One region of the Weizmannia sp. WK01 genome, then DNA from elsewhere that is predicted to be linked to it. Evidence: riboswitches for the same ligand, from Rfam matches in the RefSeq annotation. Region 1 holds a riboswitch; the other holds the start of a gene.

Region 1 (6,351 bases):
AAAATTGGCGGGCACGGGAATATCCGCGCTGAAATGCTGGACGACCTGAACTTAGGCGCCCGTTTTCAACAGGCTGGCATTCCGGTCACCAATTTTACCGGAAGCGGGCTCGTCTTCTTCCACATGTATCCCGGCGGTTTCAGCCATGAGCTGCAAGGATTTGCAAAAGGGGCGGTGTTAAGCACATCAGCCATTCATCCTTTTACAATTGCGGCTGTAGTTTTCTGGATTCTCGGTCTGCTCATATCCGAGCTCGGCTGCTTCTCCGGCATCCCTTACTTTGTTGCGGGGTATTTGCTGTATGCCGCCCAAATCTATTATTTTAACCGGCATACGGGAAACTTTGGCATCCTGCATCCTTTATTTCACTTTTTATCGATGATTTTTTTCCTGGTTGTCATCCTGTATTCCCTTTATCAGTCCCATTTTCGTAAAAAAGTGCTTTGGAAAGGCAGATACATTGATGTGGGAAGGGGGCAAAACAAATGACTTTTTTATTATCAGCACTTTGTTTTCTTTCCGGTTCGCTGATGTTTTCTTACTGGATCGGCTTGTTATTAAACGTCAATATTCGCAAAACCGGGGACGGAAACCCTGGTGCAGCAAACCTTTGGAAAAAAGCCGGTTACAAATTTGGGCTGCTTGGCATTGCGGGTGACTTCGGCAAAGGTTTTCTTCCAGTTTGGCTGATCATAAAATCGGGGGCGGTCCCATCGCACAAGGCGTTGATTCCCATTGCCCTGGCACCGATTGCCGGGCATGCCTTTTCCCCTTTTTTAAAGGGAAACGGTGGAAAAGGCCTTGCCGTAAGCTTCGGCGTATGGAGCGCATTGACCAAATTTCGCATATCCCTCACTTATGCCGTTATTCTTGCATGCTTTTATGTCCTAGCAAAGGTGGTGAAAAAAGGCAAAAAAACAACCAGCAGTGAAGACAGCCTGCAAACGACAACCGGATTCCTGCTGCTATCCCTCTTTCTCATTTTTCAAAAATATCCTCGTTTTCTCTTATGGATCTGGCTGGGCAACTTCATCATCCTGCTGTGGAAAAATAAAAAAGCGCTCATGCGTTTGAAAAAGGAAAAGCATTTCACCACGTAATTGGGGCTTGCTGAACGAATCCAATTCTGAGTTTGCACCCTATTTGTCCGTAAACGCTGTCTAAAAATATCTCGTTTGTATTGGCTTTTGAATGCAAGTTTTTCCCTAAATTGGTTGTAAACCCCTTGCATTTAAATTTTTGCCAAATCCGTCAGCATCCTTGCCAAATCTAGAAATTTTGCTTATTCAGCAAGCCCTAGTTGGCATGCAAAAAGCGGGAATCACTCCCGCTTTTTTGCTAGTGCCATCCATCAGATCTTTTTTTGCCGTTTTCTTTCCGAAAATATTTTTTCACCGTGCTGCAAACTGTGTTCTAGACAGATTACAGCTCATCAAATCCGTTCAAATCGCTCACTTTTGTATAAGAACGGGACTTTTGTTCAAAGAAATCCGTTTTGGTTGCATCGAAATTATCAGCATAGGCGCGAATCCATTTCATCGGATTTTCAACATGTTCCGGGTACAGCTCGCTTAATCCGATCATGCGCAGCATTTTATTGGCACGGTATTTAATAAAACCTGCCATTTCCTCAAGATCGATCCCTTCCACGTCCTGGAGCACGTATTCCGACCACTCGGTTTCCAAGTCAACGGACTCGCGGAACCGGGCATATACCCAATCGGAAAAGGCCGGCGTGTTCAATTCCGGATGTTCGGAAAGCACCGCGCGGATCAGTTCCGAAATAAAGCGCCCGTGTTCCAGCTCATCGCGGTTAATATAACTGATCATCGTCGATGTGCCGACCATTTTGTTCTGCCGCGCCAGATTATAAAAGAAAGCAAAACCGGAATAAAAGAACAACCCTTCCAGCAGTGTCGAATACACGAGCGTTTTCACAATATCTTCCACATCCGGCTGCTGGGCAAACGCATTGTATTGCTCCATTAGCTTTTTGTTCCGCTTTAGTAGCACCGGATCTTTTCGCCCAATTTCAAACGCTTCATTTTGTTTATCAAGGGACACGACGGACGATAAAATATAAGAATAACTCTCATTGTGGACAGCTTCCTGCTGGGCAATCACCGCCAAAATCGATTGGACGGACGGATCGGTCGCATACAGTGAAGCAAGCAAAATCGTCCTCGTTTGTGAAGAATCGAGCGTTGCCAGCAGGCTGATGATTTTCAAAAACGTTTCCTGCTCTTTTTCCGATAACAGCGGGAATTGTTTCACATCTGTTGACATATTCACTTCATCCGACTGCCAGTAATTCCCCAACAATCGTTTATACGTCTTGTACCAGTGCGGATAAGCAAGATCATTCCAGTTTAAAATTCCGCTTGACTTTCCTCCGAATAAGGCAGTCGCTTTATTCGGGTGAACCGGATCCAACGTTTTCGCTTTTTCCAGCAAAGCGTTTGACATCTTCCAGCACTCCTTCTATCCATTTTTCCACTTCTTTTTCCTGGCTTCCCCTCGGAGACTGTTCAATTTTTAACGGTTCCCATGGGCTGTTGTAAAATTTCGCAAGTTTGCGGGCGGCCAGGCAGAATAAATCATCACCGCCAAATTGCGTTTCCCCCGTTCCAAACACAGCGACATTGGGAGGTTTCCAGCCAATTTCCAGAACAAAATCCTTCACTTCTTCAGGCGTGGCGCCCCGTTCCCATGTGAAAGTTCCGACCAGGATCAAATCATAGTCGCGCGGCGAAAACGGCGGGGAAATGCCGATTTCGTGCATGTCCACCGCCATCCCGCGCGCCCTGCACCAGGATGCCAGCAGTTCCGCCGTTTCTTTTGTATTGCCACTATAGGATAAGTACGCAATCAGCACTTTCAACTTTGGCACCACTCGCATTCTTCCACTTCATTGGAGGTCGAGCGCACATAATAGGTCGTTTTCAAGCCGGACTTCCAAGCTTGCAGATGGAGATCAAGCAACACTTGCGCGCGGATATTGTACGGCACATAAAAATTGAAAGAGATGCTCTGGTCAATATGTTTTTGCCTTGCCGCATTCTGCCGGACGGACCATCTTTGGTCAAGTTTATAAGCCGAACGGCGGTAAATGTTGTACGTCCGGTGGTCTAAATCAGGCGCTGTAACCGGAAATCTGTAATCCTTTTTTTCTTCCATATAATAAGGCTGGAAAACCGGGTCAATGCTTGCTGTCGAGCCGGCAATAATCGAAGTGGTCGCATTCGGTGCAACCGCCATTAAATATCCGTTCCGCAAGCCGTATTTTTTCACTTCTTCAGCAAGCGCCAACCAGCGTTCACTTGTGTAGCCTTTACCGGTAAAATAAGCGCCGGTGCTCCACTTGCTGCCTGGAAATGCCGGATAGCTGCCTTTTTCCCTGGCTAATTCCATGCTGCTTTTAATCGCATAGTAGGCAATGTTTTCGTACAGTTTATCCGCATATTCGACGGCTGCTTCCGTTTCCCATTCAATTCCCTCAAGTGCCAGCAAATGATGCCAGCCAAACGTGCCAAGCCCGACCGCACGGTACTTTTTGTTCGTGATTTGCACTTGTTTAATGGGCAACGTATTGACATCAATCACATGATCGAGCATGCGGACCTGGATGCGGATAAGCCGTTCGAGCACCCCGTCCGGGACAGCTTTCCCAAGATTGATGGAACTCAAGTTACAGACGACATAATCCCCGGAACGGTATTTCTTTACGATCACATTTTCTTCTTTGATCCATTCTTCAATCAGCTCAGTCGGGGACTGGTTCTGGGCAATTTCCGTGCATAAATTGGAGCAGTAAATGATCCCTTTGTGGCTGTTCGGGTTTTGCCGGTTCACTTCATCGCGGTAAAACATAAACGGCGCTCCTGTTTCAAGTTGCGATCTCATGATGCGCTTCATAATCTCGATCGCCGGAACTTTCCTTTTCGAACGGAGATCGGCATGGATGCACGCCTCATATTTTTCACGCCAGCTCCCTTTTCCCTTCTCTTCATCGTAAAAATCTTCAAGAGCAAACCCCATGACTTCTTTTACTTCATGCGGATCAAAAACATACCAGTCCCCGCGCTTTTCCACCTGTTCCATAAAATAATCTGGGATGCACACGCCTGTATAAATATCGCGGGCACGGAGCCGGTCATCGCCGTTATTTAACTTCAAATCGAGAAAATCTTCAATGTCGCGGTGCCACACATCGAGGTAGACGGTAATGGCGCCTTTTCTTGTCCCGAGCTGGTCAACGCTCACTGCCGTGTTGTTCAGTTGTTTGATCCACGGCACCACACCACTCGACATGCCCGGGAAACCTTTAATCGCGCTTCCCCGTCCACGGATTTTTCCCATATACACACCGATCCCGCCGCCGTTTTTCGAAAGCTGGGCGATGTCGGTGTTACTGTCATAGATTGATTGCAGGCTGTCCGCCACTGTATCAATGAAACAACTCGAGAGCTGGCCATGCGTTTTGCCCGCATTCGCGAGCGTCGGGGTTGCGACCGTCATGTACAGATTGCTGAGTGCCCAGTACGCTTCCTTCACATGTTCCATCCGGGTTTCCTGCTGTTCATCCTGCATCAGGTACATCGCAATCACCATCCAGCGCTCTTGCGGCAGTTCATAGACATGCTTTTCAAAATCACTTGCCAGATAACGGGTTACGAGCGTATAGAGGCCGGGATACGTAAAAAGCAAATCCTTCTCCGGGTCGATTAGGCGGCCGAGCGTTTCTATTTCCTGCTTTGTATATTTGTCAAGCAGTTTTGGAGAATAAATGCCTTTTTCTACCAGCTGCCTGATCAAATCATAGAAAGACCCGTACTTGAGGGTTGGATCATAATGCCGGTTTTTGGCGGCTTCGGCATAAAGCTTATGTAAGTAAATTCTCGCTGCAAAGAATGTCCAGGTCGCACCTGCTTCATCGATATTTTCAAGGGCATGTTTAATAAGTAGATCTGTTTTTTCCACCAAAGAGGCATCCTGGTCCCATAACTTTAAAATCTTTTCCTTATAAGCGCCGGTTTCAATCTCCAGGCCTGCAGACATTTGATCAATGAGCTGCAAAATCATTTCTTTTGATTCCAGTTGAATAGATATCACGTTTTCTCCTCCCTTTTTTGAACGCAAAAAAACCGTTCATTTCAGGGGGATGAACGGCAAAAACGGCAGAAAAACAGCATCCGTGATCATCTGTTCCGCCGTTTCCCGTTCCCGCACCCCGAAGAATAGAAACTTCGAGTATTGGCAGGTCTCCTGGCTTGTGTTTCATTCTAATGAAGCCCTTCCCATACCGCCGCCAAAAAAAGCAGCCGGTACAGTGGTTCGCTCTTTCGTCCACACTGACAGTTGCGGGGGCAGCTCCGGTTTCCCACCGGATTCCCTTTTCAGGCATTTCAAAGCCACCAATACTCGCATACTATATTTAGTATTTTTTTGTTTTAGAATTTCTATATGTTGTTATCCTACCATATTCGACAAAAGATATCAATCCTCAGTTACGTTGAATATGTTTCAAGTTTGTCCGTAAAAAGATGCCGAATACGGAGCAGCCTTCTTCGCCTTTTTCCTAATGGAATGGATTTTCACAGTCCGTTATCCATTTTAGACGATTGAGGGAGCAGGTACAATACATCGGTTTGACTTTACCCATTAAATTTCCCCTCCACACATGACATTACAAAAAACCAGAAGCACAATGGCAAAAATTTTAAGCGTTTCCTTCTCATATTCATAGGGGCGCTCTTCGTAAAGCACTGGTGAAAATGTGGGCTGCTGCCTTCACATAGAACCCGGCTACGTTAAGGGAGCATGGAAAAACGAAGGTCTTTCTTCACATAGAGCCCGGCTATGTTAAGAAAGCGTGGAAAAATGAAGGGCTTTCTTCACATAGAGCCCATCTACGGATTAAGTCCGTATAATTGTGTAAAAAGAAGGAGTCATTTTATCAACTCTTGGCAACACTGTTTTCAACGACAATAAACAATGAAAAGAGGAGATAAAATGACTCACTTACAGTTTAACCTAAATTTGGATGTTTTAAAAGAAGCCATCATGACTTCAGATCTTGACGCGGTAATTAAATCAGCGGTTGTCCTCGTGTTAAACGAGTTTATGGAAAAGGAAAGGGATGACTATTTAAAAACGAGCCCTTATGAACGCGCTGTTGAACGCCGGGATTACCGGAACGGTTACTATGAACGCGAGCTGTTGATGAGCATCGGCAATGTTACATTAAAAGTTCCCCGGACACGTAATGGCGAATTCTCAACTACCTTATTTGAAAAGTATGCCAGATGTGACCAAGCTTTCGTCCTTTCTATGTTGGAGATGGTCATCAAT
Region 2 (6,351 bases), 820 kb from region 1:
GATGATCACCGTGCATGGCTGGACATTCGGGATTGACGCCATCAAAATCCGTCCGGCCACGCTCAGTGCGGCTAGCATGGCAAGAAGCGCCATTCTCCTTGTCAGCCGTGAAGCGTTCTTCGCTGACTTCTTTTTTTCAAGCGGCTGATTCCCCATATTATGCACTCCTATTTAGAATAGAACCAGACAACCTGATCGCCGGCTTTTAATTTATACGTCCCTGCGGAAACGTTTGGCTCTTTTCCGTTTACTTTATATTTCCAGCCGCTCATGCCGCCTTGATCCCCTTCATACTGGCCGTCAATGCCTTTTACATAGGCCGTTGCACCGGATCCGGAATAATCGACGCTTACACCTTCAGAAGCGGTAGCTGTTTTTAAAACGGAAAATGCTGTGTCTCCGCTTTTATAACTGTATTTGCCGCCGAAAACTGGCCCTTTATAGCCCTTTACCGTTAAAGAAACCGTTTCGGCCTTTGCTTTAGATGAGGCTCCCGTGTTGTCGGAAGCACGGCTGTCATTGGAACCGGACGAAGAAGCCCCAGTTGTCGTTTTTGTTGATGTGCTGGATGTGACCGCCGTTTTTGTATTTGTGGCAGGTGTTTCATCCGTTTTGCTGTCTGTCGAAGCTTTAGCCTCAGTATTTTTGGAACGAGCGGCTGAATCTTTCACGTTGCTTCCGGATCCGCCCGTATTGCTTTTTTCATCCGTTTTGATACTGCCAGCGTCGTCCGTTTTCTTTCCGGATGTATTTTCTTTTGCTGCCGTACTCTTTTCCTTTGCTGCAGTGTTTGCAACTTGTGTTGTTTCTGAATAGGTTTTAACGGTTTTCGATTCAAAATGGAAACCGTCGATCAAAAACCAGGCGCCGAATGCAATCAATAAGACGGCAATACTATCAATGATCATGCTTTTATATTTCATTCCTGCTCATACCCCCAGAAATTTTTTACTGATGATTAGCAGGATGACGCCTGCACCCGCAGATAGGGAACCGACCCAGCCGTGCACAGGAGAAATACCCGTTGTTTTGGTAATAACGACTTTTTTCGGCTCTTGCTGCACATCTTCTGCAGGGGTTGCCTGGTCAGTTGCAGCTGCAGGCTTGTCCTCTTTTTTTGCATGTGAAACTTTTTCTGCTTTTGCCGGCGTTTGATTTTTAGTTGCAGCTGGCTTTTCTACCGTGTTGGTTTTTGTGATGGTGTTGTTGTTTGTAATTGTATGATCTTTCGTAATCGTATTCGTTTTGGTGACGACTTCTTTCGCATGCTTTTCAACCACTTTTGCAGCGGCAGCAGCTGGACTTTGGCTGGTGGTTTTGCCAGTCCCATTATTATTTGGAGAATTGTCGCTACCTTTACTCCCGGTATTGCTACTGCTCGAATCCTTGTCCCCGGCACCCGAATCGGTTGCGTCTGTACAGGCAGAATAGGAGCTGCTTACTTTCCGGAAGTTATACAGGGTATCCCCCTTGAGAAAAAGGTCATAGGCGACAAGGGCCTGGAAAACCTGTTCTGTTGAAAAGCTATCTGAAGATTCGCTTGCCGTTTGCCACTTGTACCCGCCGTTTTTGGCATCTTTATAGGTGCTGAGCGCAGAAATTGGATTCATGCCTTTTTTAACAAAATCATCGGTTGACGGGTCAACGCCGACAGAGACAAGACCGATGATGGCCTGGGCGGTTGTGCACGAATTGTCAAAGCTGGCGTTTTCTTTTTCTGCTGCCTTCAAGTATTTAATGCCATCCCGGATTGCCGTGTTCACATCTTTATCATGTTTATCCTGATAAGTGCCAAGCGCGGTCAGTACCATGCCGGTTGAGTCAACATCCGAATTTTTGGCGGTCAAACTCCAGCTCCAACCGCCGTCCGGAAGTTCCGCATCAACCAGTTTTGCTGCAATTTTAGCAGGAGTATTCGGTGCATCACTCGGAATCTCATAATTATCCGTATTCAAAGCGATTAAATCATAGGCATATCCGGTTACCGAGCTTTCTGCCGCCGTATCGTATACGCGTTTGATCAAATTCTCTCCTTGAAAGTTTTCCGGATCCTCTCCAATCGCTTTTAGAGCAATGATGGTCTTAACGAGTTCCGTACCGGTTAACTCTTTGCCTTTGGCTCTCACCCGGTTTATTAAAACTTTCCGGTACTGCTTTATCTCATGGGCTGTTAGCAAATTCTCCTTTGCCAGTGCGGCTACTGCAAAATCCGAGTTTAAAGCGGAAGATTTAAAATATGATGCCGTATCCTTTATATCTTTGCAGACAGATACTGCTGCAAAACTGTGGATTGGAACTGCAAATGCCAAAACAAAAACAATTCCCAGAAAGAGTCTTCTTGCGCTTTTCCCCACCATTACCGCTCTCCTTTCATAAAAAACCCCTTGTACAAAAGAGGTATACAAGGGCAAAATTTTTTTCGCCTATACCTCGTAGGCTTCAAATAAACCGACAGCTTGGGAGAAAGATCTGACTTAGGAAAATGTTTTCCATCACAGTGGCGGGACCGTACAGGAATTTCACCTGTTTCCATCGCCCAAGCCCGTATTTAGATGTCAGTAATTAATTATAGAACAACCCCTGCCTGTTGGAAAGGACAATTTCTGCCACTATTTCATTGACAAACAAGCGGTGCTGTGCTAAAAAATAAGATGTTAGCACTCTGGTGTTAGGAGTGCTAAAGGGACATTGCCATCATCTATACATATAAAGGAGAGATCGAAGTGGCGGTAAAGGAATTTAAAGCAGAATCCAAACGGCTTCTCGACATGATGATCCACTCGATTTACACGCAAAAAGAAATTTTCTTGCGTGAGCTGATATCCAACGCCAGCGACGCGATTGATAAAATTTATTACAAAGCTTTGACAGATGAAAATTTAACATTTGATAAAGACAGCTACTACATTAAAATTACCCCGGATAAAGAAAACCGGACGCTGACTGTTTCTGATACCGGGATCGGCATGACGGAGACGGAACTGGAAGAAAACCTCGGCACGATCGCGCAAAGCGGTTCGCTCGCTTTTAAACATGACAATGAAATGAAAGACGGGTATGATCTTATCGGCCAGTTCGGCGTCGGCTTCTACTCGGCGTTCATGGTGGCAGATGAAATTACCGTCATTTCCAAGGCTGCGGGGAGCGATCAGGCTTATAAATGGCAGTCGAAAGGTGCGGAAGGCTATACGATTGAGCCGTGCGAAAAAAACGGCAACGGTACGGATATTATATTGAAGCTGAAAGAAAACACAGAGGATGAAGACTACGATCAGTATTTGGAAGAGTACCGGCTGCGGGCCATTGTGAAAAAATATTCCGATTTTATCCGCTACCCGATTAAAATGGATGTAACGGAAAGGCGCCTGAAAGAGGGCAGCGATGATGAATACGAAGAGGTCAAAGAAGAACAAACGCTCAACAGCATGGTCCCGATCTGGCGCAAAAACAAGAGTGAGCTGACAGATGAAGATTATGAGCAATTTTATATGGAAAAGCATTACGGCTTTGACAAACCGGTCAAGCATATTCACATCAAAGTTGACGGCACCGTGCGTTACAATGCAATTCTTTACATTCCGGAAAAAATTCCGTTCGATTATTATACGCCGGAATATGAAAAAGGGCTGGAACTGTATGCGAATGGCGTTCTGATTATGGAAAAATGCCCGGATCTTTTACCGGATTATTTCAGTTTTGTCAAAGGGATGGTCGACTCCGAAGACCTGTCTCTGAACATTTCGCGGGAAATGCTCCAGCACGACCGTCAGCTAAAACTGATTGCGAAAAATATCAAAAACAAAATCAAGCGTGAACTAGCTAACCTTTTAAAAGAAAACCGTGAGCAGTACGAAGCATTTTTCAAATCATTCGGGCGTCAGTTGAAATTCGGGGTATACAATGAATTTGGCGCGCACAAAGAAGATTTGCAGGATCTCCTGATGTTTTATTCTTCAAAAGAGAAAAAGCTTGTTACGCTTGATGAATACGTAAGCCGCATGCCGGAAGACCAAAAATACATTTATTACGCAACCGGTGAGTCGATTGACCGGATTGAAAAATTGCCGCAGACGGAACTTGTGCTTGATAAAGGATACGAAATCCTTTACTTTACGGAAGACATCGATGAATTTGCGATCAAGATGCTCATGAATTATAAGGAAAAAGAATTCAGGTCCGTATCAAGCGGCGATCTCGGTTTTGAAACGGAAGACAAAAAAGAAACCGATGCCGAGGAAAAAGAAAACAAAGAGCTCTTTGCATTTATGAAAGAGACACTGGACGGAAAAGTGAAAAATGTCCGTGCCTCGCACCGCTTAAAATCGCATCCGGTCTGCTTTACAACGGACGGCGAAGTGTCGATTGAAATGGAAAAAGTGTTGAGCGCAATGCCGAACGGACAAAATGTAAAAGCCGATAAAGTGCTCGAAATTAACATCCATCATGATGTATTTAACGCATTAAAAGAGGCGTTCGCCCATGACAAGGACAAATGCAAGCTTTATACAAACCTGTTGTATAACCAGGCGCGGCTGATTGAAGGGCTCGAGATTGAAGACCCGGTTGCATTTTCAAATGATATTTGCAAAATGATGGCATAAGGAAGCCCGCATATTGCAAAAAAGCCACGGGACATCCAGCAAATCTACGGCCCCCGCGACGGCCGGCATGGTTGCTGTGCCCGTGCCGGTGAGCACCGGGACATTTGCAAACCGTATGGCTGGAACATTTCATGAATAGCAGTAGTTTATATGACGAAGAAGGCTCCATCTGAAAGCAAGATGGGGTCTTTTTGTATTTTTTATAAAAAAGGGTTGCCCGAATGGGAAAGGTGATGTATATTTATAACATATTATTTATAAATATTAACTTTGGCGCACACGAACAATACAAGGGGGCCATCCAATGAAGGAACAGCTTAGACACCATTTGAGTCAAATCGAGTCCAAGCTCTGGGAAATGAGCGACTACTTATATCATCATCCCGAACTTGGCGACCAGGAATACCAGTCTATGAAATTGCTCACGGACTTCCTTGCGTCACACGACTTTTCAGTGGAAAAAGGAATTGTCGGCAGGCCGACCGCTTTTAAAGCAGTCTATGACAGCGGAAAAACTGGACCGGCAGTTGCCTTTTTATGCGAATATGATGCGCTTCCGGGTGTCGGCCACGGCTGCGGCCACAATATGATCGGAACGATGAGCGCGGGTGCGGGTGTGCTTTTAAGTAAAATGATTGACGAAACCGGCGGCCGCGTGGTGGTGCTCGGGACACCTGCGGAAGAAACGAACGGTGCGAAAGTTGCGATGGCGGAACAGGGCATTTTCAATGGGATCGATGCCGCGATGATTGTCCACCCGGCCGATGAGTCGTATGAAAGCGGTGAGTCGCTTGCCATGGATGCGATCCAGTTTGACTTTCGTGGGAAATCAGCCCATGCGGCATCAAACCCGGAAGACGGCATTAACGCACTTGATGCAGCGATCCAGCTGTTTAACGGCGTGAATGCACTCCGCCAGCATGTCACTTCTGATGTCCGTATCCACGGCATTATCAAAGAAGGCGGCATTGCCGCAAACATTGTCCCTGATAAGGCTGTGGCCCAGTTTTATGTACGCGCCAAAGCCCGTGCGGTTTTAAACGAAGTGGTTGAAAAGGTGAAAAGAATCGCACAGGGTGCTGCAATGATGACCGGTGCCACCGTGCAAATATCCAATTACGAACTAAGCTATGACAATATGATCACAAACGAGACATTGTCGAAAATGTTCACGGAAAACCTTTTACAAACAAAAATGAAAAAAGTCAATCCGCCAAAAACCTCATACGGATCCATTGATATGGGCAATGTCAGCCATGTCGTGCCGGCGATCCACCCGTATATCGGCCTAGATGCCCCGGGGCTTGTCGCGCATACAAAAGCATTTGCCGATATGACGGTTACGGACAATGCACATCAGATCTTATCGAGCGGCGCGCTGGCTTTGGCTATGACCGGGTTTGACCTTCTCACAAACCAGGAACTTTTGGAAAAAGTAAAAAGCGAGTTTGCGGAAAACGTTAAAAAAATACCGGTAAACAGCTAAAAAATGACATTCATTTTTTAAAATAGGGATCTTTTCAAACATTGCACAACGTGTTAAAATACATTTTGTTGAATAAAGATACTTACCAAGACTGATATATTCATAGGGGGAAACATTGTGAAAAAGATCGTGTTAGGCATCGCAATTGTATTTTCAATGGTGATTGCGGCAGCTTGCGGCCAAACAAACAGCAGCAAAAGTAATACGAAAAAAGAAAAAACGCTCATCATGGGCACTTCAGCCGACTTTGCCCCGTTTGAAACA

What was found. Region 1 has a riboswitch for cobalamin ahead of OF158_RS01840 (ribonucleoside-diphosphate reductase subunit alpha). Riboswitches for the same ligand answer to the same signal wherever they lie in the genome.
Region 2: another riboswitch for cobalamin. It lies ahead of OF158_RS15395 (prenyltransferase/squalene oxidase repeat-containing protein); the one in region 1 lies ahead of OF158_RS01840 (ribonucleoside-diphosphate reductase subunit alpha).

The regions. Positions count from the first base shown of each region.
Region 1 covers NZ_CP109616.1:358,029-364,379, reverse strand. Annotated here, with positions in the region: gene OF158_RS01860 (glycosyltransferase family 2 protein) at 1-489, shown strand, start outside; gene OF158_RS01855 (glycerol-3-phosphate acyltransferase) at 486-1,100, shown strand; gene OF158_RS01850 (ribonucleotide-diphosphate reductase subunit beta) at 1,423-2,466, opposite strand; gene OF158_RS01845 (flavodoxin) at 2,411-2,893, opposite strand; gene OF158_RS01840 (ribonucleoside-diphosphate reductase subunit alpha) at 2,878-5,112, opposite strand; cobalamin riboswitch at 5,238-5,434, opposite strand; gene OF158_RS01835 (IS256 family transposase) at 6,013-6,351, shown strand, end outside.
Region 2 covers NZ_CP109616.1:3,238,684-3,245,034, reverse strand. Annotated here, with positions in the region: gene OF158_RS15405 (ECF transporter S component) at 1-156, opposite strand, end outside; gene OF158_RS15400 (DUF4430 domain-containing protein) at 168-923, opposite strand; gene OF158_RS15395 (prenyltransferase/squalene oxidase repeat-containing protein) at 930-2,357, opposite strand; adenosylcobalamin (AdoCbl) riboswitch at 2,411-2,558, opposite strand; gene htpG (molecular chaperone HtpG) at 2,724-4,601, shown strand; gene OF158_RS15385 (M20 family metallopeptidase) at 4,906-6,087, shown strand; gene OF158_RS15380 (transporter substrate-binding domain-containing protein) at 6,205-6,351, shown strand, end outside.